2 regions of the Agromyces flavus genome follow, and region 2 is predicted to be linked to the other one. Evidence: predicted binding sites of a transcription regulator. Region 2 holds the regulator's gene; the other holds the start of a gene.
The links. The regulator HrcA, encoded in region 2, represses chaperone genes, less so after heat shock. The targets are predictions, from matches to a motif close to TTNGCACTCGNNNNNNNCGAGTGCNAA.

Region 1: the regulator HrcA is predicted to act here: its motif matches at 9,667-9,693, upstream of groES (co-chaperone GroES).

What each region holds. Positions count from the first base shown of each region.
Region 1 is NZ_LT629755.1:226,107-241,695, reverse strand. It holds gene BLT99_RS01255 (MalY/PatB family protein) at 1-398, shown strand, start outside; gene guaB (IMP dehydrogenase) at 401-1,903, opposite strand; gene BLT99_RS01245 (branched-chain amino acid ABC transporter permease) at 2,198-3,475, shown strand; gene BLT99_RS01240 (branched-chain amino acid ABC transporter permease) at 3,490-4,470, shown strand; gene BLT99_RS01235 (ABC transporter ATP-binding protein) at 4,460-5,374, shown strand; gene BLT99_RS01230 (ABC transporter ATP-binding protein) at 5,361-6,149, shown strand; gene BLT99_RS01225 (ABC transporter substrate-binding protein) at 6,616-7,908, opposite strand; gene rarD (EamA family transporter RarD) at 8,174-9,127, opposite strand; gene groES (co-chaperone GroES) at 9,295-9,591, opposite strand; gene BLT99_RS01210 (class I SAM-dependent methyltransferase) at 9,721-10,908, shown strand; gene BLT99_RS01205 (DUF4190 domain-containing protein) at 10,910-11,446, opposite strand; gene BLT99_RS01200 (DUF4190 domain-containing protein) at 11,472-12,254, opposite strand; gene BLT99_RS01195 (DUF4190 domain-containing protein) at 12,283-12,660, opposite strand; gene tsaD (tRNA (adenosine(37)-N6)-threonylcarbamoyltransferase complex transferase subunit TsaD) at 12,849-13,898, opposite strand; gene rimI (ribosomal protein S18-alanine N-acetyltransferase) at 13,895-14,419, opposite strand; gene tsaB (tRNA (adenosine(37)-N6)-threonylcarbamoyltransferase complex dimerization subunit type 1 TsaB) at 14,416-15,036, opposite strand; gene tsaE (tRNA (adenosine(37)-N6)-threonylcarbamoyltransferase complex ATPase subunit type 1 TsaE) at 15,084-15,589, opposite strand, start outside.
Region 2 is NZ_LT629755.1:1,352,305-1,367,893, reverse strand. It holds partial or broken gene BLT99_RS18165 (ComEC/Rec2 family competence protein) at 1-282, shown strand, start outside; gene BLT99_RS17985 (GGDEF domain-containing protein) at 858-2,216, opposite strand; gene holA (DNA polymerase III subunit delta) at 2,438-3,454, shown strand; gene rpsT (30S ribosomal protein S20) at 3,572-3,832, opposite strand; gene BLT99_RS06460 (alpha/beta fold hydrolase) at 3,953-4,744, opposite strand; gene BLT99_RS06455 (response regulator) at 4,748-5,374, opposite strand; gene BLT99_RS06450 (sensor histidine kinase) at 5,371-6,597, opposite strand; gene lepA (translation elongation factor 4) at 6,677-8,533, shown strand; gene BLT99_RS06440 (DUF1990 family protein) at 8,574-9,221, shown strand; gene hemW (radical SAM family heme chaperone HemW) at 9,224-10,453, shown strand; gene BLT99_RS17980 (DUF4870 domain-containing protein) at 10,446-10,949, opposite strand; gene BLT99_RS06420 (DUF4870 domain-containing protein) at 11,069-11,494, opposite strand; gene hrcA (heat-inducible transcriptional repressor HrcA) at 11,701-12,720, shown strand; gene dnaJ (molecular chaperone DnaJ) at 12,783-13,883, shown strand; gene BLT99_RS06405 (16S rRNA (uracil(1498)-N(3))-methyltransferase) at 13,909-14,643, shown strand; gene BLT99_RS06400 (histidine triad nucleotide-binding protein) at 14,668-15,024, shown strand; gene BLT99_RS06395 (PhoH family protein) at 15,101-15,589, shown strand, end outside.

The DNA of each region.
Region 1 (15,589 bases), 1.1 Mb from region 2:
ACGCCGTCCGGGCAGCCCTCCCCTACGAGGTCGAGTGGCGGATGGGGCAGTTCGGCGCGATCGCGTCCATCGCCGCATTCCGCCACGGCGCGTACTGGCTCGACGGCGTGCTCGCGTCGATCGACGACAACCGGCGGCTCCTCGTCGACCTGCTCGCCGACCTCCTGCCCGAAGTGCGGTACCGGATGCCGGACGCCAGCTACCTCGCCTGGCTCGACCTCTCCGCGCTCGGATGGGGGGACGACCCGGCCGAACGTGCGCTCACGCGGGCGCGTGTCGCGCTCGCGCCCGGGCCCGGATTCGGCGCCGAAGCCGGCCGCGGCCACGCGCGCCTCAACCTCGCGTGCTCACCCGAAGTCCTCTCCGAGGCGATCACGCGACTCGCCGACGCGCGCTGACGCTACCTCGTGTAGTTCGGCGCCTCGACGACGAACTGCACGTCGTGCGGGTGCGATTCCTTCAGGCCGGCCGGGGTGATCCGCACGAAGCGGCCCTTCGCCTTGAGGTCGGCGATCGTCCGTGCGCCGACGTAGAACATCGACTGCCGCAGGCCGCCGACGAGCTGGTACGCGACGGCCGAAACGGGGCCGCGGTAGGGCACCTGGCCCTCGATGCCCTCGGGGATGAGCTTCTCGTCGCTCGGAACGTCGGCTTGGAAGTAGCGGTCCTTCGAGTACGACGTCTTCTTGCCGCGGGTCTGCAGCGCGCCCAGCGAGCCCATGCCGCGGTACGCCTTGTACTGCTTGCCGTTCTGGAACACCAGGTCGCCCGGGCTCTCGGCGGTGCCCGCGAGCAGCGACCCGAGCATGACCGTGTCGGCGCCGGCGACGAGGGCCTTGGCGATGTCGCCCGAGAACTGCAGGCCGCCGTCGGCGATGAGCGGCACGCCAGCGGGCCTGGTGGCCTTGGACGCCTCGTACACGGCGGTGATCTGGGGCACGCCCACGCCCGCCACGACGCGCGTGGTGCAGATCGACCCCGGACCCACGCCGACCTTGACGGCGTCGGCACCCGCGTCGACGAGCGCCTTCGCGCCCTCGTACGTCGCGACGTTGCCGCCGATCACGTCGATGTGCGCGAACGTCGGGTCGGCCTTGAGCCGGCGGATGATGTCGAGCACGCCGGCCGACTCGCCGTTGGCGGTGTCGACGACCAGCACGTCGACGCCCGCGTCGCGCAGCGCCTCGGCGCGCTCCCACGCGTCGCCGAAGAAGCCCATCGCGGCGCCGACCCGCAGGCGGCCCTCGGCATCCTTCGTGGCATTCGGGTACTGCTCGGACTTGTCGAAGTCCTTCACGGTGATGAGGCCGGTCAGCCGGCCCGCGTCGTCGACCAGCGGGAGCTTCTCGACCTTGTGCTGCGCGAAGATCGCGACGGCCTCGTCGGGGTCCATGCCGACCCGGCCGGTGATGAGCGGCATCTTCGTCATGACGTCGACGACCTTGGTGGTCGGCTTCTCGAAGTCGGAGACGAAGCGCATGTCGCGGTTGGTGATGATGCCGACGAGGATCCCCTCGTCGTCGACCACGGGCAGGCCCGAGACCCGGTAGGTCGCACAGAGCTCGTCGACCTCGGCAACCGTGGCATCGGGCGTCGTGGTCACCGGGTTGGAGACCATGCCCGACTCGCTGCGCTTCACGCGGTCGACCATGTCGGCCTGCTCGGCGATCGAGAGGTTGCGGTGCAGGATGCCGATACCGCCCTGGCGGGCCATGGCGATCGCCATGCGGGCCTCGGTCACGGTGTCCATCGCGGCGGAGAGCAGCGGGGTGGCGACCGTGATGCGCTTCGTCAGGCGCGAGCTCGTGTCGGCCTCGCTCGGGATCACGTCGGTGTGTCCCGGCAGCAGGAGGACGTCGTCGTACGTGAGTCCCGTGAATCCGAACGGATCGGCCTGATCCATGTCGCCCCTTCGTGTCGAGTCGTGCTCGATCGCCCGCGCGCACCGCAGATCGCGGGGCACGGCGCGTCGATGCGGTACAGAGAGTTTAAGCGAGTTTGCGCGTGCGGCATTCCCCGGATAACAATCGAGGGCCGATCGTGAGCCTTGGTGAAACACTTGGGACATAATCGGCACGTACTGTCGACGACGTCGTCGTCAGGAAGCCGGACCCGACCGTAACCCCCGGTCGGGATCTTTGGAGGTGCAGTGGAACCCACGCGAACAGTCCCCACACGTTCTCGCGGGAGGTGGCTCATCCTCTTCGGACTCCTCGTCTCCGCACTCACTCTGTCCGGCATCGCAGCGTCCCCTGCGTTGGCGGACGAAGGGGGTACGGACACGGCGGCCGAAGAGGAGTTCGAGTACTTCTTCAGCGGCAACGTGCAGTACGAGGACGAGCCCCTGAGGGGCGTCGAGATCACGGTCGAGGGCAACGGATTCGAAGGATCGACCGAGACCGACGCCGACGGGCGCTGGACGATCGGCGTTCCCGAGAAGGCGACCTATGAGATCACGCTCAACGAGGACACGCTCCCCGAGGGCGTCGTCGTCGAGGACGGCCAGTCGACCGTCGAGGCCGAGTTCGGCCTGACGAACCGCAAGTCCGTCAACTTCTTCCTCGGCGAAGGCCAGCGAGTCACGACCGACCTCGGCGCGCAGGTGCTCATCCGGGTGGTGAACGGCCTGAACTTCGGCCTCCTGCTCGCGCTCGCCGCGATCGGCCTGTCGCTCATCTTCGGCACCACCGGGTTGTCGAACTTCGCGCACGCCGAGATGGTCACCTTCGGCGCCTTGATGATGCTGACCTTCGGGGTCGATCTCGCGCTGCCGGTCTGGCTCGCGCTGATCATCTCGCTGGTGCTCTCCGGCGCGCTCGGCTGGACGCTCGACGCGGCGCTCTGGAAGCCGCTGCGACGGCGCGGGGTCGCGCTGATCCCGCTCATGATCGTCAGCATCGGCCTCTCGCTCGCGATCCGGTACACCTACCAGTTCTTCTACGGCGGCGCGACGCGCCAGCTGCCGGGCGCCACGCTGCCCTCCGACATCCACATCGGGCCCATCACGCTCTCGTGGATCGACGTGATCAGCATGGCGACCTCCATCGTGGTGCTGCTCGCGGTCGCCTACTTCCTGCTCCGCACGCGCATCGGCAAGGCCACTCGGGCAGTGTCCGACAACGCGCCGCTCGCCGCCGCGAGCGGCATCGATGTCGACCGCGTCATCCGCATCGTGTGGGTCCTCGGCGCCGTGCTCGCGGGCCTCTCGGGCATCCTCTGGGCGTACTTCCGCCCGGGCGTGAGCTGGGACATGGGCTTCCAGATCCTGCTGCTCATCTTCGCCGCGGTCACCCTGGGCGGTCTCGGCACCGCGTTCGGCGCGCTCGTCGGCTCGCTCATCGTGGGCCTCTTCGTCGAGCTCTCCACGCTCTGGCTGCCGAGCGACATGAAGTACGTCGGCGCGCTGGTCGTGCTGATCCTCGTGCTGCTGTTCCGACCGCAGGGCATCCTCGGTCGCCGAGAGAGAATCGGATAAGGAGCGACCTCATGATCGACTGGATTGCGATCCTCTCCAACGCGTCGCAGCAGCTCATCAGCCCGACGACCGCCGCCTACGCCCTCGCGGCGCTCGGCCTGGCGATCCACTTCGGCTACACGGGCCTGCTCAACTTCGGCCAGGCGGGCTTCATGGCCATCGGTGCCTACGGCTACGCGATCTCCACGCTCACGTTCGGCTTCCCGGTGTGGGCGGCGGTGCTCACCGGCATCGGCGCCTCAGTGGTGTTCGCGCTCATCCTCGGTATCCCGACCCTGCGACTGCGAGCCGACTACCTGGCCATCGTCACCATCGCCGCAGCCGAGATCCTCCGCCTCATCTTCACCACGAACACGTTCGAGGACGTCACAGGCTCGGCGAGCGGCCTCCAGGGCTACAAGGGCGGGTTCGCGGCGCTGAACCCCATCCCCGACGGCACGTACGGGTTCGGTCCGTTCACGTACAACGCCTACGACTGGTGGATCCGGATCGTGGGCTGGACCATCGTGATCCTCGCGGCCCTCTTCACCTGGCTGCTCATGCGCAGTCCGTGGGGTCGCGTGATCAAGGGCATCCGCGAGGACGAGGACGCCGTGCGTGCGCTCGGCAAGAACGTGTACTCCTACAAGATGCAGAGCCTGATCCTCGGTGGCGTCTTCGGCACTGTCGCGGGCATGGTGTTCATCATGCCCCGCGCGGTCGTGCCGGCGAACTACCAGACGTCGCTGACGTTTTTCATCTACGCGATCCTGCTGCTGGGCGGCGCCGCGACGATCCTCGGTCCCATCGTGGGTGCGATGCTCTTCTGGGTGCTCATCTCGTTCTTTTCGGGATTCGTTGCCCGTGGGGTGGAGGCCGGCTGGTTCCCGTTCATGACGCCGGTGCAGGCGGGCCAGCTCACGTTCATCCTGGTGGGCGTTGGCATCATGCTGCTCGTGGTCTTCAGGCCACAGGGCATCTTCGGCAATAAGAAGGAGTTGGCCTTTGTCCGATAACGTCACTCCCGCGACCAAGCCGGTCAAGAGCACCGGCCTCCACGTCGGCGACGCCGCACCGGGCGTCAAGAAGGTCGATCCGATCCTCGTCGCCGACGGCGTCAAGCGCACGTTCGGCGGCCTCACCGCCGTCGACGTCGATCACGTCGAGATCCCACGCGGGGCCATCACGGCCCTCATCGGCCCGAACGGCGCCGGCAAGACCACGTTCTTCAACCTGCTCACGGGCTTCGACAAGCCCGACGAGGGCAAGTGGGAGTTCGACGGCCGTTCGCTCGCGCACGTTCCGGCGTACCGGGTCGCGCGCATGGGCCTCATCCGCACCTTCCAGCTGACGAAGGCGCTCGGCCTGCTCACGGTGCTCGACAACATGAAGCTGGGCGCGAAGTCGCAGACCGGCGAGAACCTCTTCCGGTCGATCCTGCCGTTCCTGTGGCGCAAGCAGGAGGACGAGATCGAGGCGAAGGCGAAGGAGCTGCTGACGCGCTTCAAGCTCGACGCCAAGCAGGAGGACTACGCGGCGAGCCTCTCGGGCGGCCAGCGCAAGCTGCTCGAGATGGCTCGGGCGCTCATGAGCGACCCCACCCTCGTGATGCTCGACGAGCCGATGGCCGGGGTCAACCCGGCACTGACCCAGTCGCTGCTCGACCACATCCTCGACCTGAAGTCGCAGGGCATGACCGTGCTGTTCGTCGAGCACGACATGCACATGGTGCGCCACATCGCCGACTGGGTCGTCGTGATGGCCGAGGGCAAGATCGTGGCCGAGGGCGACCCTCACACGGTCATGCAGGACCAGGCCGTGATCGACGCCTATCTCGGCGCGCACCACGACACGGATCTCGGCGCGACCGACACCGGCCACGTCGAAGCACTGAAGGAGCTCATCGATGACGAACAGTGAATCGGTCCCGGCCGCGGCCCCGCAGCCTGCGGGCGGCACCGCGGTCGCCCAGGACGACATGGTCGTCGAGGTGCGCGACGTGACCGCCGGGTACCTGCCGGGCGTGAACATCCTCAACGGCTGCTCGCTGACCGCCCGCCAAGGTGAGCTGATCGGCATCATCGGCCCCAACGGCGCCGGCAAGTCGACGCTCTTGAAGGCCATCTTCGGCCTGGTGCGCGTCCGCGAGGGTGGCATCTACCTGCAGGGCGAGGAGATCACCAACCTCAAGGCGAACCGGCTGGTCGCGAAGGGCGTCGGGTTCGTCCCGCAGACGAACAACGTGTTCCCCTCGCTCACCATCCAGGAGAACCTCGAGATGGGCCTCTTCCAGAAGCCCAAGGGGCTCAAGGAGCGCCTCGAGTTCGTGACCGAGATCTTCCCGGAGCTCGGCAAGCGACTCGGCCAGCGCGCCGGCTCGCTCTCAGGTGGCGAGCGCCAGATGGTCGCCATGTCGCGCGCGCTGATGATGGGGCCGCACGTGCTGCTGCTCGACGAGCCGTCGGCCGGTCTCTCCCCCGTCCGCCAGGACGAGGCGTTCCTCCGGGTCAAGGAGATCAACCGTGCGGGCGTGACGACCATCATGGTCGAGCAGAACGCTCGGCGCTGCCTCCAGATCTGCGACCGAGGGTACGTGCTCGACCAGGGTCGTGACGCGTACGAGGGCCCCGGGCGCGAGCTGCTGAACGACCCGAAGGTCATCGGCCTGTACCTCGGTACGCTCGGGCAGGACTGAGCCACCTCGGGTGGTCGAAGGGGCGGATGCTACGGCATCCGCCCCTTCGCCGTTCTCGGCACGTGACACGACACGGCGGCTGCGGATCGGCGACATCGCTACCGATCGACTGCCGACTCGCCTGTCCTGGACGGTGCCACGCTGTGACCGCCTCCCCTCGTCGCATGTCGATGGCGCCAGGCATGCGATCACCGCCCGCGATGGTCCCACGATGGCTCATGTGAACCGAACCTCACGTGAGGCGCATTGTACCGAGCGGGCGGCTGCGATCCACGGTGGTCGCCTCGGACCGGGTCGCGTCCCGGCATCACGTCGGCCGGAACCGGGCGCTTCGCACGGGTTCTGAGCGCCGGGCACGACCCCGACGGCATCCGCTCGACACCGCATCCTTCCATCCCATGGGCATTCCCGCGGACAGACGAAAGGGCCCCGGCCGGAGCCAGGGCCCTTCGTGTCGCGTCAGCGATCAGTTGATGCGGGTGTACTTGTTGTCGTCACCGTACTGGTAGATGCCGATGGTCGCCTCGGTCGGGTCACCCTTCTCATTGAGGGTGATCGGACCCGATGCACCGTCGTAGTCGACCTGCTGGCCCTCGGCGAGGAGCGCCGCGGCGTCGGCGAAGGACGTGACCTTCTCACCGTCGCCCGAGCCACCCGACACCTGCTGGAGGTACTCGCCGATGTCGGTGCCCTCGACGCTGTTCGCCGCATAGGCGGCCATCGCGATGAGCATGAGCGCGTCGTACGACTCGGGGCCGTAGCTGAAGTCGGTCAGGGCCGGGTCGACCTCGAGGAGGCGCTCGCGGAAGTCGTCCTCGAGCTTCGGACCGGGCAGCGTGCCCTTCGCATCGGCGATCAAGCCGGGGGCGAAGTCAGCGCTGTAGTCCTTCAGGTTGCCATCGACGAAGTACAGCTGGCTGCCGGGGTACCCGGAGCCGACGAGCGCCGGAACGACGACCTTGGACTCGTCGAATGTGATGACGGCCACGGCATCGGGGTTCGCGGCGTTGATCGCCGAGAGCTGCGAGTCGAAGTTCGAGTCACCGGTGTTGAACAGCTCCTCGGCGACGACCTCGCCGCCGGCCGACTCGAACGTCTCCTTCAGGGCACCGGCGAGTCCGGTGCCGTACGGGTCGTTCAGCACGAGCAGGCCGAGCGTGGACGCGCCGTCCTCGGCGATCAGGTTGCCGAGCACCTCGCCCTGAAGCAGGTCGGAGGGAGCCGTACGGAAGTACAGCCCGTTGTCCTCGTAGTCCGTGAAGTCGGGCGACGTGTTGGCGGGCGAGAAGTGCACGACACCGGCGGATGTGATCTGGTCGATCACGGTGAGCGACACACCGGACGACGCCGCACCGACGATGGCCGAGACGTCCTGCGAGAGGAGGTCGGTCACCGAGACGGTGGCGATGTCGGTCGTGGTGTCGCCGGAGTCGCGGTAGACGACCTCGACGTTGATGCCGGCATCGGCCTCGTTGATCTCCTGCGCGGCGAGCGCCACGCCGGCCTCCTCGGGCGGGCCGAGGAAGGCGAGGGTGCCGCTCTGGGGAAGGATGGTGCCGACCTTCAGGGTGAGGTCGCGCTCACCCGCCTCGATCTCCAGCGCGTCGCCAGTGTCGGCGGCTTCCTCCGACTCGGCGGGCTCCGGATTGCCGCCCGTGCTGCACGCGGTGAGGAGGAGGGCGGACACGCCGGCGATGGCGATGCCCGTCCAGGCCGCGCGAGCCGAGCGCGAGGCGGTGGCCTTCGCGAATACGCTCATGTTGCTCCTTGGGACTGAAGGATCGGTACACAGATTGCAGCGTCTTCCGACGCCGGTGGTTTGACAGTATTGCCCGGGTCTGGTCGAAACAAGCGATCCCGATCACAACCCGGTAACACCGGGCCAATCGTTACCCGAGCGACACATCGGTGCGCGGATGCGCATGAAATGCGCGTCGGCGGCCCGTTTCGCGCACGCAATCGCCGTCGGCTCCACCCGCGCGCAACCCCCAGATCGCGGGGTGCGCCAGGACCGCTCGCCACGGTCAGAGGGCCGCGAGCGCCGCCCGACGGGCGGCGCGTGCGCCCCTGGCGAGGTCGAACGCCAGCACGACGAGCGCGATCCAGACGAGTCCGAAGCCGATCCATCGCTCGAGCGGCATGGGCTCGTTCAGGATCACGACCCCGACCAGGAACTGGATGAACGGGGCGAAGTACTGGATGAAGCCCATGTAGATCAGCGGCAGGCGCCGGGAGGCGGCCGCGAAGAGCAGCAGCGGGATCGCGGTGACGGCTCCGGCCGCGAGCAGCAGCACCGTGTGCCAGGTGCCTTCGGTGCCCATGGTGAGCCCGGTGGTGAGGCCCTCGACGACGAGCAGCACGGCGGCGAGCGGCGCGAGCCACGCGGTCTCGAGCGTCAGGCCGGAGACGGCGTCGACCCGGGGGCCCACGTGCTTCTTGATGAGCCCGTAGAAGCCGAAGCTGAAGGCCAGCACCAGCGCGATCCACGGCACCTGGCCGTATCCGACGGCGAGCACGACGACGGCGACGATCGAGATGCCCACCGCGGTCCACTGCACGGCGTTGAGGCGTTCCCTGAGCACGAGCACCCCGAGGAAGACCGTCACGATCGGGTTGATGAAGTACCCGAGCGCGGCCTCGACGACTTGGCCGGACACGGCCGCGAAGACGTACGTGAGCCAGTTGACGAAGATGAGCGCGCCCGCCGCCCCCATGATGAGCACCACGCGGCGGTCTCGGAGCAGCCCGGCGAACGTGCGCCACGAGCGTGTCAGGGCGATGAGCAGGGCGCAGAACACCAGCGAGAGCAGGATGCGCCACGCGACGATCTCGACGGGCGTGGTGGGCGCGAGCGCGATGAAGTAGATGGGGAGGAAGCCCCACAGCGCGTAGGCGGAGACCGCGTAGGCGAGCCCTGCACGATTGAGGCTCGCACGCGGAGTTCGCGCCCGTGAGGCGGTCGGTGGAGCGGAGGTCACCGGATCAGCCTACGTGCGGCCGCCGACCCGGGCCGGCGGATCGCCTGCCGTCCTCCGTCGAGATCCGGCCGGGACGCGCCATCCGATCGCCGTCGTGTTCGGGCCCGGAGACGCGACGCGGCCCGGATGCCGAGTGGCATCCGGGCCGCGGACGATGTCGGTGCCGACTAGCGGACGACGACCGCCAGCACGTCGCGAGCCGACAGCACGAGGAACTCCTCGCCGCCGAACTTCACCTCGGTGCCGCCGTACTTGGAGTACAGGACCTTGTCGCCGACGGACACGTCGAGCGGGACGCGGTTGCCGTTGTCGTCGATGCGGCCCGGGCCCACGGCGACGACCTCGCCCTCCTGCGGCTTCTCCTTGGCGGTGTCGGGGATGACCAGGCCCGAAGCGGTGGTCTGCTCGGCCTCGACCTGCTTGATGACGATGCGATCCTCGAGCGGCTTGATGGAAACCGACACGGTTGACCTCTTTCTTGACGAAGACTGGGGTTAGCAGCCTCTGAGTGAGAGTGCTAACCCGAGTCTATGGTGGTTCTGGCACTCGTGCAACGTGAGTGCCAGCGGATGTCGCAGTGCTAGCGTGGCCGCGTGGAACGCGACGAGCTGGTGCAGCTGCTCTCCCCGCAGGGCCTCGACCTCCTCGACTCGCTTCCGGCCTGGACCAGCAGCGCCGACGTGGTGCGCACCGTGGCCGACCTGCGCAAGCAGGGCCACTCCCCCGGACTCGTGGCCGCCGTGCTGAGCCAGTCCAAACTGCGCACCCGGGCGCGCTCGAAGTTCGGCGAGTTCGCCGACCGCATGCTGTTCACCGAGGCCGGGCTCGAGCAGTCCACGAGGCTCCGCGTGGCCGCGCTCCACGCCGGGCGCTACGCACGCGCCGGGCTCCGGCACGTCGCCGACCTGGGCTGCGGCATCGGCGGCGATGCGCTCGCCTTCGCGGCGATCGACCTCGAGGTGACCGCGGCCGAGGCCGACGAGGTGACGGCGGCCGTCGCGGCCTTCAACCTCACCCCGTTTCCCCGCGTGCGCGTGCTCCACGCCCGCGCCGAGGACGTCTCGCTCGCCGGCATCGACGGCGCGTGGCTCGACCCCGCGCGCCGTACCACCGCGGGCGGCACCACGACCCGCCTCGCCGATGCGGCCGAGTACTCGCCCTCGCTCGACTTCGCGTTCGGCCTGGGCGAGCGGATGCCGGTGGGCGTCAAGCTCGGTCCCGGCACCGATCGCGGGGTGGTCCCGGCCGGGACGGAGGCGCAATGGGTCTCGGTCGACGGCGACGTCGTCGAGCTCGCGGTGTGGACGGGTGCGCTCGCCCGGAGCGGCGTCGGCCGTGCCGCGCTCGTCATCCGCGGCGACGCAGCGCACGAGCTGGTCGCGCCGGCCGACAGCGAGGATGCGCCCGTCGGGCCGCTGGGCGACTACCTGTACGAGCCCGACGGGGCGGTGATCCGCGCCCGGCTCATCGGCGACCTCGCCCGCTCCAACGGGGCGTGGATGCTGAGCGACGGCATCGCCTACTTCACCGGCGACCGACTCGTCGAGAGCCCGTTCGCGCGGGCGTTCCGCGTGCTCGAGCGGCTGCCCGCCGACGAGCGGCACCTCCGCCAGGCGCTGCACGCCCGCGGGGTCGGCACGCTCGAGATCAAGAAACGCGGCGTCGACGTCGACCCTGCGGCGCTCCGCACCCGGCTCAAGCTCAAGGGCGACGACGCCGCCACGATCGTGCTCACCCGTGAGGAGGGGCGGCACGTCGCCCTCCTCGTCGAACGTCTCTGACTCAGGGCCTCAACGCGCCGAACACGATGGCGTAGTAGCCGAGCCAGACGAACGAGAACACGAGGCCCGCGATGCCGGTGCCGATGCCGACGAAGGCGGGGATGCGGCCGTGCTCCTCACGTCGGAGGCCGAGCACGCCGAACACGATCGCGGCGATCGACAGCGGGAACATCCATCCGACGAGCAGGGACGCCGCGGCGCCGGCCACGCCGAGCACGGCAGCGACGTAGCTGTAGAGGCGGCGGTGCTCGTCCTCCTCGAGGTCGTCCACGCGGATCTCGGGCTCGGGGCGACGTACGGCGAGCAGCTGCCCCGTCGGCAGTCCGTGCAGCTCGCCGGTGTCGTACGGCCGATCGATCTCGCGCGGCGGAGCCGCCGAGGGTCTTTCCTGCCCGTCGGCGGGCGGCGCGGTCTCGGGCTCGATCGCGGTGTGCGGCCCGATGGGGGTCGGCGCCGTGTGCGTCGGAACCGCGGGCGGAGCGCCGGCGGCGGGCGCCTCGGCCGGATCCGCTCCGGTCGGGCGCTCGGCGGGAGGCATCCGCTCGTGGGTCACGGCGTCGGGATCAGTAGGGGTAGCCGCTGTAGCTGCCGCTCACGGCGAAGAGCACGCCCCACAGGACGAACGACAGGATGGCGAGCGCCAGGCCGATGAAGCCGAGCACGATGCCCGTGAGCCACATGCCCTTGGCGGCCGGCTCCTTGCGGCGCCCGATGAAGCCGAGCACGACCGCGGCGGCCGGCACGAACAGGCCGAGCACGCCGCCGACGAACGGCACGAAGAGGATCGGCGAGCCGATGATGCCGATGATGCCGGCGATCAGCGAGATGAGGCTGTAGACCGGCGTCGGCTTCGCCGACGGCGCCGTGTACCCGGGGACGCCCGCGCCGGGCGCGGCCCCGTACGCCGGCGGAGCCGCCGCGTACGGATCGGAGGGCGCGCCGTACTGCGCGCCCTGGCCGTACGCCGCGGGAGCCGCGCCGTACACGGGCGGCGTGGCGTCGGACGCCGCGCCGTACGGCGACGACGGGACGCCCGCCTCGTAGGAGGGCGGCGCCGGCGGTGCCGGCGGCTCGGGTGCGGATGGCGGCGGCGGAGCGCTGGGCGTCCCGGGCGCCGACGGGGGCGCGGGCGGTTCGGGCACCTCGAGCGGGTGGAACGGCTCGGGCGCCGCGGGGCCGGGCTCGGGGCTCGGCTCGGCGGGGATGGACGGCTCGGTCGGCTCGGCCGGGATGGTGGGCTCGACCGGCTCCGCGGGCACGGGGGGCTCGACGGGCTCAGCTGGAACCGTCGGTTCTGACGGGGTGACCGGCTGGGCCGGCTCGTCGGGATTCCTCGGATCGCTCATGTCGAGCCCCTTCCGTGCTGCGGGTGGATCAGTAGGTGGTGACGTTGCCGGTGCTGATCGCGGTGCCGATGATGGCGAACCACACGATCGCGACGATGATGCCGACGACGAGGCCGACGTACCCGATGATGAGTCCGGCGATCGCGAGGCCGCGGCCCTGCTCGCCCGTCTTCTTGATCTGGCTCAGGGCGATGTGCCCCGTGATGATGGCGACGAGCGAGATGAAGAACGCCGACACGAGCGACACGATCGCGAGGACGTTGGTCTTCTGCCCGGCCGGAGCGGCGGCGTACGAGGGCGAGCTCGTGTCGTAGGACGGGGCGTTGGTGCCGTACGACGGCGCGGTCTGGGCGGGCGGAGGCGGAGGAACGTTCGGCACGTTCGGGTCGGCGTTCGGATCGGTCATGTGAAGCTGCTCCCTCGGTGAGTGCATGGACTGGGCCATGCTGGCAGCGCCGCAGGACGGTGTCAACGACCGGCGGCGCGCGTCGGCACCCCGCATTCGCGGGTTCTCGCGCCACGATAGCGCGCACCGCAGACGGCCGGCAGGGGCAGAAGTCCCCATGTCCTCCAGCGTCGGAGTGCGACGCCGCGCTACGTCTGGATGTCGGTGACGGGCAGGGTCGAATCGGCTCCGAAGTCGAGCGTCGACGGCGCATGCCCGGCCATGACGAGCCGTGCGCCGAGGGCCGCGATCATGGCGCCGTTGTCGGTGCAGAGCGACAGCGGCGGGACGCGCAGGGAGATGCCCGCGGCATCCGCTCGCTGCTCGGCGACCTCGCGAAGCCGCCGGTTCGCGACGACGCCCCCGCCGAGCAGGAGCCGCGGCACGCCGAGGTCGGTGCACGCCGCGATGGCCTTCGAGACGAGCACGTCGACCACGGCCTCGCGGAAGCTCGCCGCGACGTCGGCCAACGGAACGGGCTCGCCAGCGGCGTCGCGCTGCTCGACCCAGCGCGCGACCGCGGTCTTCAGGCCCGAGAACGAGAAGTCGTAGCGATGCCGCTCGAGGTCCTTCGGCCGCGTGAGTCCGCGGGGGAAGCGAATGGCGTCGGGGTCGCCGCCGACCGCGGCGCGGTCGATCTCGGGCCCGCCGGGGTAGGGCAGGCCGAGCAGCCGGGCGACCTTGTCGAACGCTTCGCCGGCCGCGTCGTCGATCGTCTCGCCGAGCAGTTCGACGTCGGAGTCCAGGTCGCGCACGAGCAGCAGCGACGTGTGGCCTCCCGAGACGAGCAGCGCGACGCTCGGCGTCTCGAGCGGCCGGTCGCCGAGCAGGTCGGCGCCCACGTGCCCCACGAGGTGGTTGACGGCGTAGATCGGCTTCTCGAGCGAGAGCGCCAGGGCCTTCGCGGCGCCGACACCCACCATGAGCGCGCCCGCGAGCCCCGGCCCGCTCGTGACGGCCACGGCGTCGATGTCGGCGAGGTCGACGGATGCCTCGGCGAGCGCCGCACGGATGGTCGGCCCGAGCGCCTCGAGGTGCGCGCGTGCCGCGACCTCGGGCACGACGCCGCCGTACCGGGCGTGCTCCTCCATCGACGAGGCGATGGCGTTGGCGAGCAGCTCGGTGCCGCGGACGATGCCGACGCCCGTCTCGTCGCACGAGGTCTCGATGCCGAGCACGAGCGGGGCGTCGCGGTTCACGTCTGGTCTCCTGCGGGTGCGGCGAGGTGGTGTGCGGATGCGGCCGGGCGGGCGACCGCGGGCGGCACCTCGAGCCGCATGACGATCGCGTCGACGCCGTCGGGCTGGTAGTAGCCCCGTCGCACGCCGATCTCCTCGAACCCGAGGGACGCGTACAAGCCGCGCGCCACCGGGTTGTCGGCGCGCACCTCGAGGAAGAGCTCGGCCGCGCCGCGGCGGCGTGCCTCGTCGATCAGCGAGTGCATGAGGGCCCGCCCGAGGCCGCGCCCGCGGGCGGCCGCGTCGACCGCGATGGTCTGGACGTCGCCCTGGCCGGACCCGCGCGGCGCGAGCAGCCCGGCGTACGCGACGGCCACGTCGGGACTCGCGTCGTCGACGACCACGAGGTAGTAGGTGTGCTCGCCCTCGAGCTCGGCACGCATGGCCTGCTCGGGCCACGCGTCGGTCGCGAAGGTCGCCCGTTCGATCACCATGATCGCGGCGAGGTCGTCGGGGCGCGCGCGGCGCAGCATCAGGCTCATGGAGTCACCCGCTTGCCCGTCGAGGGCGTCACGTCGGGCGCGCGCAGGTAGAGCGGTTCGTCGCCGGCGAGCGGCAGCCGGCTCGCCGACCAGCCGAGTTCGGCGAGGAGCCCGAGCGAACCGGCCGAGACGGTGTCGGCGTCGAATCGGATGCCGCGGGGCGAGGGCACCGCGTCGCGGGGCTCGAGTCGCGGCATGCCGAGCCGCACCGGGAGCCCGGCGTCGTCGAGCCCGTCGTAGTCGGTCACCGCCGATTCGCGGCGCCGGGCGTCGGTGACGACCTGGAGCGGTCCGCGGCCGCCGTCGGAGTACCACGCGAGCGCGACCGCGTCGTGGCTCACGACGGGGACGACGGGGCGGTCGATGCCGAGGGCGAATGCGCGCGCGGCGGCGATGCCGACGCGAAGCCCGGTGAAGGGCCCGGGACCCATTCCCGCGGCGACCGCGGACAGCTCGGTCGCACGCACTCCGGCGCGCTCGAGCACGTCGCGGATGGCACCGCCGATCGCCTCGGCGTGGCGCATGGTGTCGTGGGTGCCTGCCTCGGCGAGGATCCCGGCATCGCGGTCGACCACGGCGACACTCGTGCCCGTGGAGGTGTCGATCGCGAGGAGCATGCGTTCCAGCCTAGACGCGCGGCGCGGCACGCCCGCCGGGTGGACGCTCAGGCGCCGAGCGCGGGTGCGACCGAGTACGGGGTGCCCGCCCACCGGGGTCCGTGCCCGAGGAGCTGGACCGATCTCGGCTCGTCGGCCTCGAGGTCGTCGGACGCTGCGACATCGGCCGCGTCGCCCCCGCGACGACGTTCGATGACCACCTCGAGCCACGAGTCGGCCACGTCGTCGAGCAGTCCCGCGCCCCACTCGGCGACGACGACCGAGTTCGCGAAGTCGAGGTCGAGATCCTCGAGCTCGGCAGCGCCCGAGAGGCGGTAGGCATCGACGTGCACGAGCGGCGCGGCGCCGACGAGGCTCGGATGCGTGCGCGCGAGCACGAAGGTCGGGCTCTGCACCGGGCCCCTCACGCGCAGGCCGTCGCCGATCCCGCGGGTCAGGGTCGTCTTCCCGGCGCCGAGCGGACCGGTGAGCACGACGAGGTCGCCGGCGCGCAGCTGCCCGCCGAGCTCGCGGCCGAGCGCCTCCATGGCCTCGGTGTCGGCGACCGTGCGGT
Region 2 (15,589 bases):
CCGGTCGGCGTCGCGGCGGGCCGGCCCGTCCTCGTGCACGCGACTCTTCCCGCTGACTGGGACGTGCTCCAGTGCGATGTCGGGCAGGGCGACGCCGTGCTGGTCCGCGACGGCGGGGCCGTCCTGCTCATCGACACCGGACCCGACCCCGCACGCCTCGCCGGGTGCCTCTCGCTCACGGGCGTGGACCGGCTCGACCTGGCGATCATCACCCACTGGGATGCCGACCACGCCGGAGGGGCAGAGGCGATCGCCGGCCGGGTCGACGTGGTCCTGCACGGCCCCCTCGACGGACGGCGCTCCGACCGGGCGCTCGACCCACTCGCGCGCGGAGGCGCAGAACTCGTCCAGGTCGGCGCGGGTGCGACCGGCCGGCTCGGCGACGCCCGATGGCGCGTGCTCTGGCCGCCGGCACGAGCCGATCCGGGCAACGACGCGAGCGTCGTGCTCGATCTCATCGCCGACGGCTACCGTGCGGTCTTCCTGGGCGACCTCGGCGCGGAGGCGCAGGCCGCCCTGCTCCGCGAGCACGACCTCGGGCGTGCCGATGTCGTGAAGGTCGCCCATCACGGCAGCGCGGATCAGGATCCGGCGCTCTACCGCGAGCTCGCAGCATCCGTCGGATTCATCGGCGTGGGTGCGGCCAACGGCTACGGCCATCCGACACCGAGCCTGCTCGGATTGCTCGCCGAGGTCGGTACCGTTCCGGTCCGCAGCGATCGCTCGGGAGCCGGCGCACTGGTCGTCGACGGGGGACGGTTCGCGCTCTGGTCGGAGCGCGGCGACCCGAGTGCGGTTTCGCCCGACGCTCAGGAGCGGATCGGTGTCACCCATCAGCCGGAGCGGCGGCCGTGGGGTCAGATGACAGCTCGTGGAAGGTCAGACCGTGCGGTCGCGTTCCCTCGGCGGTCGCCCGGCGGGGGGTCGGCGACCGTGGTCCAGGTGTCGGCGAGCACGATCCGGTCGCCGCCCGCTGCCTTGGCGTCGTACATCGCCAGGTCGGCGGCGCGAATGAGGTGCTCGGCGCTGAGACCGCTCGAAGGGGGAGCCCACGCGACGCCGATGCTCGCGTTCAGCCGTGAATGGGTCGACGCGACGTCATCCAGCCCGTGAAGCAGCTCGAGGACCCGGTGCGCGACCTCCATCGCGGCAGCGGGGTCGTCGGTGCGGCAGACGATCACGAACTCGTCACCGCCGAAGCGGGCGACCACGTCGCCGGCGCGCACGCCGGACAGCAGTCGGCGTCCAGCGTCATGGAGCAGGCGATCGCCGGCGTGGTGGCCCAAGCGGTCATTGACCTCCTTGAATCCGTCGAGGTCGACGAACAGCGTCGCGCAACCGACCTCGCCCACGATGGTGGACAGCTCCAACTCCAGAAGGCGCCGGTTGGGCAGACCGGTCACGTCATCATGGGTCGCGGCATGCGCCAGACGATTCTGCAGTCGCAGGGTCGCGAGGGCCTGTGCTGCCTGTCCCGCGAGGGCTTCCGCGAGCGGGGCGGCTTCATCGTCGAAGGTGCGGACGTGATGGAACCAGCTGATGAACGCGCCGAAGTCCATCTCCTCGTGATGGAGCGGTGCCGCGATCAGCGCGTGAACGCCGGCGGCCCGCATCTCTGCGCCCAGGTCGGGAAGCAGGAGCTCGCCATCCTCCGGCCCGACGACCTTGATGGTTCGGCGCGGCACGCTCACCAAGCTGATCAGCGATTCGTAGTCCACCCGCCCGTCGAAGGGGTCGTGGCCGGCGGCGAGGGTGCTCGACCCGCCGGGTTGGTGCAGGTAGACCGCGGAGTGCTCGGCGCGGTATGCGCGCGTCGCCGTGTCCGCGAGGATCATCGCCAGCCGCTCTTCGGAGGTGGCCGTCGAGAAGGCCACGGAGGAATCCATCACCAGCTCGAGACGCGCCCGAGTGCGATCGGCGAGAGCATGGCTCCGGCGAAGTTCGCACAGGGCTCGCCAGCGCTCCGAGGCCTCCGACAACACGAGCATCTCGTGCCCGTCGCCCTCAGAACGCGTAACCATGACGGCCTTGCTCGGGCGTCGCTTGTCGAGCATCATCCACGGTCCTGGCCCGCTTCCCGCGGGGAACAGGTCGTCGTGCGCCTGGATCAGGAACTCCTCGAGCGGCCTGCCGACGATGTGCTCGGCTCCCAGGCCCAGCCATGCGCAGAACCAGTCGTTCGCGTGCGAGACCTCGTGCCCCGCGCCGATGCGCACGACGCCGACCGGAAGCGCATCAATCGCATCCACCACCGCTGCTCCTGTCCAGCGACCCGGAGGAGCCCGGCGCTCGTGTGTTTCCGACCCAGCTTTGCGCTGCGAAGCGGTTCGACTCTAACAGCGCGCTGCGATCGGAGCGAGATGATCCCGCGATCGGTGTCGCCGGGCCTCCGTAGACTGGTGCGGGCTCTGCAGCACGTGCAGGCGGAGGGAGAGTCGTGGCGGCACGCGGAGGAACGGCGAAGGCGAAGGTCGCGATCCCGCAGCTCGCGTGGAAGGCGGCGCGAGCGGCGCCGATCGTGCTCATCTCCGGCCCGGAAGACGTGCTCGCCGAGCGCGCCTCGACGATGCTGCGCGATGCCCTGCGTGCAGACGACCCGTCGCTCGAGGTCAGCGACCTCGAGGCCGACGGGTACGCACGCGGCACGCTGATCACTCTCGCGAGCCCGTCGCTCTTCGGCGAGCCGCGGCTCATCCGCGTCAGTGGAGTCGAGAAGGCCAGCGACGAGTTCCTCGCCGATGCGCTCGACTACCTCGCCGATCCCGCCGACGGCACCACCGTGGTGCTGCGCCACCGAGCCGGCATGCGCGGCAAGAAGCTGCTCGACGCGATCCGCGCGGGCGAGGGCGGCGGCGTCGAGATCGTGTGCGCCGAACTGCGCAAGGACTCCGAGAAGCAGGATTTCGCCGCCGACGAGTTCCGGCTCGCCCGCCGACGCATCGCGCCAGCGGCGCTCCGAGCGCTCGTCGCGGCCTTCAGCGACGACCTCGGCGAGCTGGCCGCCGCGTGCCGGCAGCTGATCGCCGACGTCCCCGGCGACGTCGACGAGGCGACCGTCGCGAGATACTACGGCGGTCGCGTCGAGACCACGTCGTTCGAGGTCGCCGATGCCGCGATCGCCGGACGGCACGGCGAGGCGCTCATCGCGCTTCGCCACGCGCTCGACTCCGGTGCCGATCCGGTTCCCATGGTCGCGGCGTTCGCCATGAAGGTGCGCACCATGGCCAAGGTCGCCGGCGCACGCGGCGCGGCGGCCGGCGCACTCGGCCTCGCGCCATGGCAGGTCGATCGAGCCCGACGCGACCTCATGGGCTGGACCGATGAGGGCCTCGGATCCGCGATCCAGGCGCTCGCGGCCGCCGACGCCGCGGTCAAGGGCGCCGAGCGCGACCCGGTCTTCGCCCTCGAGCGGCTCATCGGTGTCATCGCGGCGCGCGGGATCGTCGACGCCTGACGGCTCCCGCCCGCGCCCACGCGCGCACTCACCGCGCGCTTCGACCGCGCGGACGCCGAGCGGAGACGACGAAGGCCCCGCACCGGACGGTGGGGGCCTTCGAACGAACGGCTCGGATCAGAGCGCGGCGACCTGCTTCGCGATGGCCGACTTGCGGTTCGCGGCCTGGTTGCGGTGGATGACGCCCTTGCTCACGGCCTTGTCGAGCTTGCGCGTCGCGACGCGGAGGGCAGCGGTCGCCTTCTCCTTGTCGCCGGCGGCGACGGCCTCGCGCGCAGCGCGGACGACGGTCTTCAGCTCGCTCTTGACGGCCTTGTTGCGCTCCTCGGCCTTGCGGTTGGTGCGGATGCGCTTGATCTGCGACTTGATGTTTGCCACGTGGTTCGTCTTTCGTGTGTTCTGCGGGTACCGGAGTGAGTGCCGCAATCGGTAGAGGGGCCGTCGCGGCGCATCGTGCGGGGTGGGACCCACACGCAAGCCAACAGGCAACGATACCAGCTAGGGCCGGGCGGCACCAATGCGGGCGGCGCCCAGCCGCGCCGCGGTTCGGCGGCGCCGGGCAGCGCGCGCCTCGAGTTCGGCGACCGCGCCGAGCACCGCCGCGGCGAAGTCGTCGGGGCGCACGAGGCTGACCAGGTGGGTGGCGCGGTCGATGAGCACGAGGTGGCCGTCGCGGGCCGCCCGGGTCATCCGGCGCTCCTCGAGCCGGAAATGGTCCATGCGGCCGTTGACGAACCAGATCGGCACCTCGACGGCCGCGATCGCGCGCTCGACGTCGAGCTCGGCCACGGCCGCGAGCGCGGGCTGCATGACGTCGAGCGCGACACCGCCCGCGAGCACGTCGTCGACGGCCGAGGGGGAGAGGAACAGCCGGGCCATCGCGTCGTTCAGGCCGCGGCCGCGATCGGGAAGGCGGCCGATCACCGCCGCGATCGCCGCGTATCCCCGGAGCGCCCACCCACGCGGCCGCGTCCCGCACGCCGCGGCGACGAGTCCGTCGATGCGATCGCGATGGCGCGCCGCGTACTCGATCGCGACGTACCCGCCGAGGCTCAGCCCGACCAGCAGACGCGGCGCCCCACCGTCAGTCTCATCGGATCGACCGACGGCCTCGTCGATGGCGCGCATGGCGGCCTCGATCGTGAACGCCTCGTCGATCCGGGCGCCATGACCCGGCAGGTCGACGGGGATCACCTCGAGGTCGTGCCGCTCGAGTCGCGCGACCTGCCCCCGCCACATGGTGGCGGACGTGCGGATGCCGTGCACGAGGATGACGCGGGCGCGCGGCATCCGTCAGCCCGCCCTGATCGCGCCGAGCTCGCGGGCCCTCGCCACCGCCGCGGTGCGCGAGCCGACGCCGAGCTTGGTGAAGATGTGCACGAGGTGCGACTTGACGGTCGCCTCGCTGAGGAACAGCGCCTTCCCGATCTCGCGGTTGGTGCTGCCGGCCGCGACGAGCTGCAGCACCTCGGCCTCGCGCACGGTCAGCCGCTGGTCGGCACTGCGCTGCGATTCGTCGAGGCGCGACGCGACGGCAGGGGCGAGCGCCGACTCGCCGGCCGCCGCGGCCCGGATCGCCGCGACGAGCTCGCCGGGCGGGGCGTCCTTGAGCAGGTACCCGCTCGCTCCGGCCTCGATCGCGCCGAGGATGTCGGCGTCGGTGTCGTAGTTCGTCAGCACGAGCACGCGCGGGGAGTCGGGGAGCGACCTGATGCGGCGGGTGGCCTCCACGCCCTGCAGCGAGCCCGGGAACTGCAGGTCCATCAGCACGAGGTCGATGCCGGGGCTGGCGGCGAGGCGCACGGCCTCCTCGGCGGACGCGGCCTCGCCCGTGACCTCGAGGTCGGGCTCGGCCTCGAGCAGCGCGCGCATGCCGGCGCGCACGACGGGGTGATCGTCGCTCAGCAGGAGCCGGATCACGCGGCCACCGCCGGGATCCGCACGGACAGCGCCGTTCCGCCGCCTGGCCTGGACTCGACGTCGGCGGTACCGCCGAGGTTCTCGGCGCGCTGCCGGATCGCCCGGAGGCCGAACGACGGCTCGCCCGCGCGCTCGCCCTCCAACAGGACGGGGTCGAAGCCCACGCCGTCGTCGACGACGTCGAGCGCGACCTCGTCGCCGAGGTAGCTGAGCGTCAGCTCGGCGCGCGCCGCATCGGCGTGCTTGACGACGTTCGAGAGCGAGCCCTGCGCGATCCGCAGCAGCGTCGCCTCGATCGACATGGGAAGGGCGACCGGCTCGCCGCTCATCGAGAACGACACGCGAGTACGCGAGCCCGCCTGCGCCGACTGCTCGTTCGTGGCGTCGGCGAGGCGACGGAGCGCGGCGGGCAGGGTGCGTTCGTCGAGCGCGGGCGGCGTGAGCTCCCGGATGAACCGGCGGGTCTCCTGGAGGTTGTCGGCCGCGGTCTCGCGGGCGAGTCTCAGCTTGTCCCGCGTGCCCTCGTCGGCGACGTCGCGTTCGGCCGCGTGCAGCAGCATCTGGATCGACGAGAGCCCCTGCGCGACGGTGTCGTGGATCTCGCGTGCGATGCGCTCGCGTTCGGCGAGCGTGCCCGCCTCGCGGCTCGCCGCGGCGAGCTCCTCGCGCGTGGCGAGCAGGTCGAGGATGAGCGCCTGGCGCTCGCGCGACTCCACGGCCATGGCCCGGTAGCCCAGGCCGATGATGACGGCCACACCGGCGGAGATCAGGGGGCCGACCACGCTGCCGACCTCGAATCCGAGGTGCGACGTCGAACCCCACACGCTCAGCACGAACGTCACCGCCACGAGCGGCACGCTCCAGCGCGCCGGGAGGACGTGCAGCTCGATGAAGAACAGCGGGAAGGCGAGGAACGCGGCATCGGGCGTCAGAGCCGCGAGCCCGAGCCAGAGGCCGAGCAGCATCACGAGCCATCCGGCGCGCATCCACGGCGTGATCACCTGGTGGGCGGTGACGATGCCGACCGCGTAGGTGCCGAGGAACGCGATCGACAGGATGACGATCGCGACGAGGTCCTCGCTGCCGACGACCGCCGCCCGGGCGGCCACGAAGATCGTGAGGCCGACGACGAGAACGTGGAGGCCGACGCGCAGCGAGGTGAACACGGGCCGCAGCGCCGATGGCTGCACCCGTCCGACGAGGGGGGCATCGAGCACGGTCATGGTGCGATTCAGCCTAGTGACCGCCCCCTTCCGCGGCATCCGTCGAAAGTGCGATCTGCCGCATGGGAGAATCGTCGGGATGTCTCCGAGAGCCGCTCACCCCCCGGTGCCCGCCGCCACCGATCCCGCGCTGATCCGCAACTTCTGCATCATCGCGCACATCGACCACGGCAAGTCGACGCTCGCCGACCGCATGCTCCAGATCACCGGCGTCGTGGCCGACCGCGACATGCGGGCGCAGTACCTCGATCGCATGGACATCGAGCGCGAGCGCGGCATCACGATCAAGAGCCAGGCCGTGCGCATGCCCTGGCAGCACGGCGAGACGTCGTACGCCCTGAACATGATCGACACGCCCGGCCACGTCGACTTCAGCTACGAGGTCTCGCGCTCGCTCGCGGCGTGCGAGGGCGCCATCCTGCTCGTCGACGCGGCGCAGGGCATCGAGGCGCAGACGCTCGCCAACCTCTACCTCGCGCTCGAGAACGACCTCGAGATCATCCCCGTGCTCAACAAGATCGACCTGCCGGCCGCCGAGCCCGAGAAGTACGCGAAGGAGCTCGCCGACCTGATCGGCGGGTCGCCCGACGACGTGCTGCGCGTCTCCGGCAAGACCGGCATGGGCGTCGAGGACCTGCTCGACCGCGTCGTCGAGCGCATCCCGGCGCCCGTCGGCAACGCCGATGCCCCGGCGCGCGCCATGATCTTCGACTCCGTCTACGACAGCTACCGCGGCGTCGTCACCTACGTGCGCATGGTCGACGGCCAGCTCAACCCGCGCGAGCGCATCCAGATGATGTCGACCAAGGCGACGCACGAGATCCTCGAGATCGGCGTGAGCGCACCCGAGCCCACGCCCACCAAGGGACTCGGCGTCGGCGAGGTCGGATACCTCATCACGGGCGTGAAGGACGTGCGCCAGTCGAAGGTCGGCGACACGGTGACCACGGCGGTCAAGTCCGCGAGCGAGCCGCTCGCCGGGTACACCGAGCCGCTGCCCATGGTGTTCTCGGGCCTGTACCCGATCGACGGCAGCGACTATCCCGAGCTGCGCGAGGCGCTCGACAAGCTCAAGCTGTCGGATGCCGCGCTCGTCTACGAGCCCGAGACCTCGGTCGCCCTCGGCTTCGGCTTCCGCGCCGGGTTCCTCGGCCTCCTGCACCTCGAGATCGTGACCGAGCGCCTGCGTCGCGAGTTCGGTCTCGACATCATCAACACGGCGCCGTCGGTGGTCTACGAGGTCACGACGGAGGACAAGAAGACCGTCACCGTGACGAACCCGAGCGAGTTCCCGACCGGCGGCAAGATCGCCGAGGTCCGCGAGCCCATGGTCAAGGCGGCCATCCTCGCGCCCAAGGACTACGTCGGCACCATCATGGAGCTCTGCCAGTCGCGCCGCGGCAACCTGCTCGGCATGGAGTACCTCGGCGAGGACCGGGTCGAGATCCGCTACAACATGCCCCTCGGCGAGATCGTGTTCGACTTCTTCGACCAGCTGAAGTCGAAGACGGCCGGCTACGCGAGCCTCGACTACGAGCCCTCGGGCGAGCAGGCCGCCGACCTCGTGAAGGTCGACATCCTGCTGCAGGGCGAGCAGGTCGACGCGTTCAGCGCCATCGTGCACCGCGACAAGGCCTACGCCTACGGCGTGCTCATGACCGGCCGCCTGCGCGAGCTCATCCCGCGGCAGCAGTTCGAGGTGCCGATCCAGGCCGCGATCGGCGCGCGCATCATCGCCCGCGAGTCCATCCGGGCGATGCGCAAGGACGTGCTGGCGAAGTGCTACGGCGGCGACATCACCCGCAAGCGCAAGCTCCTCGAGAAGCAGAAGGAGGGCAAGAAGCGCATGAAGATGGTCGGCCGCGTCGAGGTCCCCCAGGAGGCGTTCATCGCCGCGCTCTCGGGCGAGACCGAGAAGAAGGACGCCAAGAAGTAGGCGTTCCGACGCGGTCAGGGCCGTTCCGTAGAATCGACGGATGACTCGCCGGAGCACCTTCACCGACCAGTCCGTCACGTACGGCGCCATCGGCGCCACCCTCGACCCCGACCTGCTGCGCTATCCGCCCGCCGGGTTCCGGCCCGCGGAGGACTCCGTGAAGCTCGGATCGGGCAGGGACCGCTTCGATCGGGCTGCCGAGGAGCTGATGACGTGGGGTGTTCAAAAGGGCGCCGGGTTCGAGGTCGTCGACGTGGCGCCGGGCACGGGCGCGCAGTACACCGGCATCACGTACGGTCCCGACGGGGCGCCGCTCGCCGATCAGCCGTCCGCCCGCGTCGAGCAACGGTACGGGCCCGACGGCACGCCGTATGTCGGCGCCGGCATGACGGCGACGCTCAAGCCGCGCGGGCGGCGCCGCGCACGCGGCATCCCGATGCTCGTGGTCTACGTGATCGACGAGCCCGAGCGCGTCGGCTTCGCGTACGGCACGACCGGTGACGCACCCGAGAGCGGCGAGGAGTCGTTCATCCTCGAGCACCGCGACGACGACACGGTGTGGCTGACGATCCGGTCGGTGCTCGAGCCACGCGGCGGCATCCGGCGGATCTTCGCACCGGCGATCCGCCGTCGCCGGCGCGAGTTGACCACGCGCGAGCTGCGGGCGCTGCATCCCGCATACGCCTGACGATGGCGGGCGCACTTCCCCTCGCCGACCCGGCGCCCGCCGACGGCCTGCTTCCCGCCGTCGCGACGACCGCTGCCATGGGCCGCGCATTCGGCGTCTACGTGCACGTGCCGTTCTGCCGTGTCCGGTGCGGGTACTGCGACTTCAACACCTACACCGCGGGCGAGCTGCGCGGCACCTCGCAGGCGCGGTACGCCGACCAGGCGATCGCCGAGCTGCGCTTCGCGCGGGGCGTGCTCGCGGCATCCGGCGCCCCCGACCGCCAGGCCGACACGGTGTTCTTCGGCGGCGGCACGCCGACGCTGCTGCCGGCCGCCGACCTCGTCCGCATGCTCGATGCGATCCGCGACGAGTTCGGGATCGCGGATGGCGCCGAGGTGACCACCGAGGCCAACCCCGACTCGGTCGACGCCGACGACCTGAGACGGCTGGCCGACGGCGGGTTCACGCGCGTCTCCTTCGGCATGCAGTCGGCCGTGCCCCACGTGCTCGCGGCGCTCGACCGGACGCACGACCCCGCGCGCGTCCCCATGGTGGTGCGCTGGGCCCGCGAGGCCGGGCTCGACGTCAGCCTGGACCTCATCTACGGCACGCCGGGGGAGTCGCTCGACGACTGGCGCCGGAGCCTCGAGGCCGTCATCGCGGAGCGGCCCGACCACGTCAGCGCCTACGCGCTCATCGTCGAGGACGGCACGAAGCTCGCGCGGCAGATCCGGCGCGGCGAGCTCGCGGCGCCCGACGACGACCTCTCGGCCGACATGTACGAGCTGGCCGACGACCTGCTCGCCGCGGCGGGCTACGGATGGTACGAGGTGTCGAACTGGGCGACGGATGCCGCGCATCGCTCTCGCCACAACCTCGGCTACTGGCGCGGCGACGACTGGTGGGGCGTCGGCCCGGGTGCGCACAGCCATGTCGGCGGCGTGCGGTGGTGGAACGCGAAGCACCCGTCCGCATACGCGGACCGCCTGGCCGCGGGCGTGTCGCCGGCGGTCGGCCGCGAGACCCTCGACGGCGCCGCCCGGGAGACCGAGCGCGTGCTGCTCGCGACCCGCATCCGCGACGGCATCGAGGTCGGCTCGCTCCACGCGGGCGGCCGGCACGCCGTCGCCGGGCTCATCGCCGACGGCCTCGTGGACGCGCGAACCGCCCTCGCCGGTCGGCTGACGCTGACGCGACGAGGGCGGTTGCTCGCGGATGCCGTCGTGCGACGGCTGCTCGCTGCTAGCTGACGAACTTGATCGACAGCGGGTAGGTGTACGGCTGACCCTGGTTGGCCTTCACGGCCGCGATGATGCTGAACACGATCGTGACGACCCAGATCGCGATCGACAGGAAGATGCCGATGATGAGCACCCACAGGATGCCGGCGACGATGTTCGCGATGAGCATCGTGATCTGGAAGTTCAGCGCGGTCGCCGAGTGCTCGCGCACGAAGTTGCCGCGGTCCTTGAGGACCAGGTAGCCGACCAGCGCCGGGACGAACGAGAAGAAGATGCCGCCGACGTGGATGAGCGTCGCCCACAGACGCTGGTCCTGGGGGCTCATGGCGACGTTCTGCTGCCCGGGCTGCTGGTAGCCGGGCTGCGCCTGGTAGCCCGGGTCGCCCGCGGGCGGAGGGGGCGTCGGACCGCCCGGCGGCGGAGGCGTCGTGCCGCCGGGCGGCGGCGGAGGCGTGGTTCCCCCGGGCGGCGGGGTGGGAGGCGTGGGAGGTGGTGCGTCGGACATGATGCTGGCTCCTTGGAAGGTCGCGCCCGGATCGCGGGTCGTTGTGATCATGCTGGCACAGCGCGACGCGCCGGTCGAGGCATGCCCGACCGGCGCGTCGCGGGCCGCCAAGCGGCGGATTACTTGATGAGGCGGATGGCGAAGGGGTAGCGGTAGTGCTGGCCCTCCTTGGCCTTGAGGAAGCCGAGGACGGAGAAGACTACCACGGCCGCCCACAGCGCGAGGTAGAGCAGGCTCGCCACGAACCCGAAGAGGCCGAACGTCACGGCCGTGAGGATCGACGAGACGATGAACAGCGCGACCCAGCCGATCAGCGCGGTGATCTGGAAGTTCAGCGCCTCTTTCGACTCGGTCGCCGTGAAGCGGCCGCGGTCCTTGAAGACGAGCCAGATGATCAGCGACGGCAGGATGCCGAGGATGCCGCCGAGGTGCGCGAACGATCCCCACTGGACGTCCTGCTCCTGCGAGAGGGGGGCGCCAGCCTCGGCGGCGGCCGGCTGCGGAGCGGCGTTCGGGTCGTGCGGGGGGACGCTGGGGTCGGTCATGGTGACTGCCTTTCGGATCGGGAAGCGCGCGCCTGCCGCGGAAGGGGGATGCGGGCATGGTGCTGCGGGACGATGCACACGCTACTGCCGCGCCGATCGGGGCGGCAACGGTGCCGTCCCTGAATGTCGCGATATGATTAGCAGTCACGTGAGCCGAGTGCTAAAGCTCGGCGCGCCCCGTACGACGGTCGAGGGAAGCGAGGGCCATGGTCTCCGAACGCAGTCTCGCCGTGCTCCGCGCGATCGTGCAGGACTACGTCGCCTCCCGCGAGCCCGTCGGCTCGAAGACGATCGTCGAGCGGCACGCGTTCGGCGTGTCGGCCGCGACCATCCGCAACGACATGGCCGTCCTCGAAGAGGAGGAGCTGATCGCCGCTCCGCACACCTCGTCGGGCCGCATCCCGACCGACAAGGGCTACCGCGTGTTCGTCGACCAGCTCGCCGACGTCCGCCCGCTCACCAGTGCACAGCGGCAGGCGATCGAGACCTTCCTCGGCGAGTCGACCGATCTCGACGAGCTCCTCGCGCGCACCGTGCGGCTGGTCTCCCAGCTCACGAAGCAGCTCGCGGTCGTGCAGTACCCGAGCTTCCAGCGGGCTCGCGTACGCCACGTCGAGCTCGTCTCGCTCGCGCCCACGCGCGTGCTGTGCATCCTGATCTCCGACACCGGGCAGGTCGAGCAGCGCCTCGCCGAGCTCGACCACCCCGCCGACGACGAGACGCTCGGACGGCTGCGCAACCGCCTCAACGAGGTGGCCGCCGGCCTGACGATGACGGATGCCGCGACCGCGCTCTCGGCCGAGACCGCGAGCGCCGACCGGGCGCACGCCGAGGTCCTCCGCACGCTCGCGGCGACGCTCGCCGACCAGGCGGCGTTCACGCGGAGCGACCGGCTCGTCGTGGCCGGCGCCGCGAACCTCGTGCGGACCGAGCAGGACTTCTCGGGGAACATCCTCGGGGTCATCGAGGCGATCGAGGAGCAGGTCGTCATCCTCAAGCTGTTCGGCGAGCTGGCCTCGGAAGACGGCATCACCGTCCGGATCGGCCGCGAGAACGCCGCGTACGGTCTCGGCGACACGTCCGTCGTGTCGAGCTCGTTCGAGATCCCGGGCCGCGACGTGTCACGGCTCGGCATCGTCGGCCCCACCCGCATGGACTACTCGCAGAGCATGGCCGCGGTGCGCGCCGTCGCTCGCTACCTCTCCCGCACGCTCGGCGAGCGCTGAACCGCGCGGAGCCGCCTGACGCGGCATCCGCTACCGGCAAATTCGAAAGGAACCCGCCTGCAGTGGCCGACCACTACGAGGTCCTCGGCGTCTCTCGCGACGCCACCCCCGACGAGATCAAGAAGGCCTACCGCCGACTCGCGCGCGAACTGCACCCCGACGTGAACCCCGGCGCCGAGGCGTCCGAGCGGTTCAAGCAGGTCACGCACGCGTACGACGTGCTCTCCGATCCCAAGCAGCGCCAGCAGTACGACCTCGGCGGCGACCAGGGCGGGTTCTCGGGCGCCGGCTTCGGCGGGTTCGGCGACATCTTCGAGACGTTCTTCGGCGCCGGCCAGGCGAGTCGTGGCCCGCGGTCGCGCCGCGAGCGCGGCCAGGACGCGCTCATCCGGCTCGAGGTGAGCCTCGACGAGGTGATCTTCGGCACCCACCGCGACCTCGAGGTCGACACCGCGGTCACATGCGAGACCTGTCACGGCTCGTGCTGCCAGCCGGGCACCTCGCCCGTCACGTGCGACATCTGCGGCGGCAGCGGCCACATCCAGCGCTCGGTGCGGTCGCTGCTCGGCAACGTGATGACCTCGAGCCCGTGCGGTTCGTGCCGCGGATACGGCACGATCATCGCGACGCCGTGCGTGACGTGCCAGGGCCAGGGGCGCGTGCGTGCGCGCCGCACGGTGCCGGTCGACGTGCCCGCCGGCGTCGACACCGGAGTTCGGCTGCAGATGCCGGGCTCGGGCGAGGCGGGACCCGCCGGCGGCCCGAACGGCGACCTCTACCTCGAGGTCAAGGTGCGCAACCACGACGTCTTCAGCCGCAACGGCGACGACCTGCTCTGCACGCTCGAGGTGCAGATGACCGACGCCGTGCTCGGCACGACCGCGAAGGTCGAGGCGCTCGACGGCGACGTCGACCTCGAGCTCAAGGCGGGCGTCCAGAGCGGCGAGATCCTCACCGTCAAGGACCGCGGGATCACGCACCTCCGCGGCGGCGGCCGCGGCGACCTCAAGGTCGCGGTGCATGTCGTCACGCCCACCAAGCTCAGCCACAAGGAGCGCGAGCTCGTGCAGCAGCTCGCCAAGGTGCGCAAGGCGCAGCCGCCGCAGCTGGGGCACTTCCAGCAGGGGCTGTTCGCGCGGCTGCGCGACCGGTTCCTCGGCTGACGGCGGCGATCGGGCGGATGGCGCGATGAGCAGCCTCTACCTCGACGAGTCGCTCGACCTCGCCGCGGTCGGGCGCGGCGACGCGGTGACCCTCCTCGGCGACGAGGCGCGCCATGCGGTCACGGTCGCGCGCGTGCGCGCGGGCGAACGCGTCTCCGTCGGCGACGGACGCGGGCGCGTGGTGACCGGCGTCGTCGCGACCGCCGAGGGGCGTCGGCTCGAGCTGGCCGTCGACGAGGTCTGCGACGAGGCCGAGCCCTCCCCGCGGCTCACGCTCGTCCAGGCGCTCGCGAAGGGCGACCGCGACGAGCTGTCCGTGCAGGCCGCGACCGAGCTCGGCGTCGATCGCATCGTGCCCTGGTCGGCGGGCCGGTCGGTCTCGCGCTGGGACGGGCCGAAGGCCGAGAAGGGTCGCGCGCGCTGGTCGAGCATCGTGCGCGAGGCGGTCAAGCAGTCCATCCGTGCGTGGATCCCCCCGGTCGAGCCCGTCGCCTCCACGCGCGAACTTCCCGCGCGACTTGCCGGCGAGCGGATGCTGCTGCTCGTGCCCGGCGCGGCGACGCCGTTGTCCGCCATCCGCCCCGATGGCCGGGACCTCGCGCTCGTCGTCGGGCCCGAGGGCGGAATGGACCCCGCCGAGATCGAGCGCCTGCGCGAGGCCGGTGGCGAACCGGTTCGCCTCGGGGCGGGCGTGCTGCGCACCTCGACCGCAGGGCCCGCCGCGATCGCGGTGCTCTCCGTCGCGCTCGGGCGGTGGTGACCCATCGCTCGCTACGATGGGGGGATGAGCGGAACGGGTGAGCCCACGATCTTCGAGCGCATCGCCGCGGGCGAGATCCCGGCCCGGATGGTGCTCGAGACCGACCGCGTGATCGCGTTCCACGACATCTCGCCGCAGGCGCCCGTCCACGTCATCGTGACGCCCCGCGAGGGTCGTCACCGCGACGTGGTCGAACTCGCCGCGGCCGACCCCGAACTGCTCGCCGAACTGGTCGCGACCGCCAAGCGCATCGCCGACGAGCTGACCGACGGCGAGTTCCGGCTCATCTTCAACACCGGCCCCGCCGCGGGGCAGACCGTGTTCCACGTGCACGCGCACCTCCTCGGCGGAGGGCTCAAGGAGGGATCGCTTGCCGGCTGACGACCTGGGCGACACGCCGCTGCCCGCATCCGAGCTCCGAGCCGACGAGGAGCGGCTGCACATTGACGGCATCGCCATGGTGCGGCTCCTCGGCCCGCAGGATCGCCTGCTCACGAGCATCGAGCACGAGTACCCCGGCGTCGACGTGCACGTGCGCGGCAACGAGATCGCCATCCGCGGCGAGCCCGGCGACCGAGCCCGGGTGCGCCGCCTGATCGAGGAACTCCTCGAGCTCGTCCGCGGCGGCGAGGACCCGACGCCCATCGAAGTGAGGAGCTCAGCCCGCATGCTCGACGCCGATCCGTCATCCCGTCCGTCCGACACGCTCGGCCAGGTGATCGTCTCCAGCCGGGGCAAGTCGATCCGGCCGAAGACCGAGGGCCAGCGCGCCTACGTCGACGCGATCGACGAGTTCACCATCGTGTTCGGGATCGGGCCCGCGGGCACGGGCAAGACCTACCTGGCCATGGCGAAGGCCGTTCAGGCGCTGCAGCGCAAGGAGGTCAACCGCATCATCCTCACGCGGCCGGCCGTCGAGGCCGGGGAGCGGCTCGGGTTCCTGCCG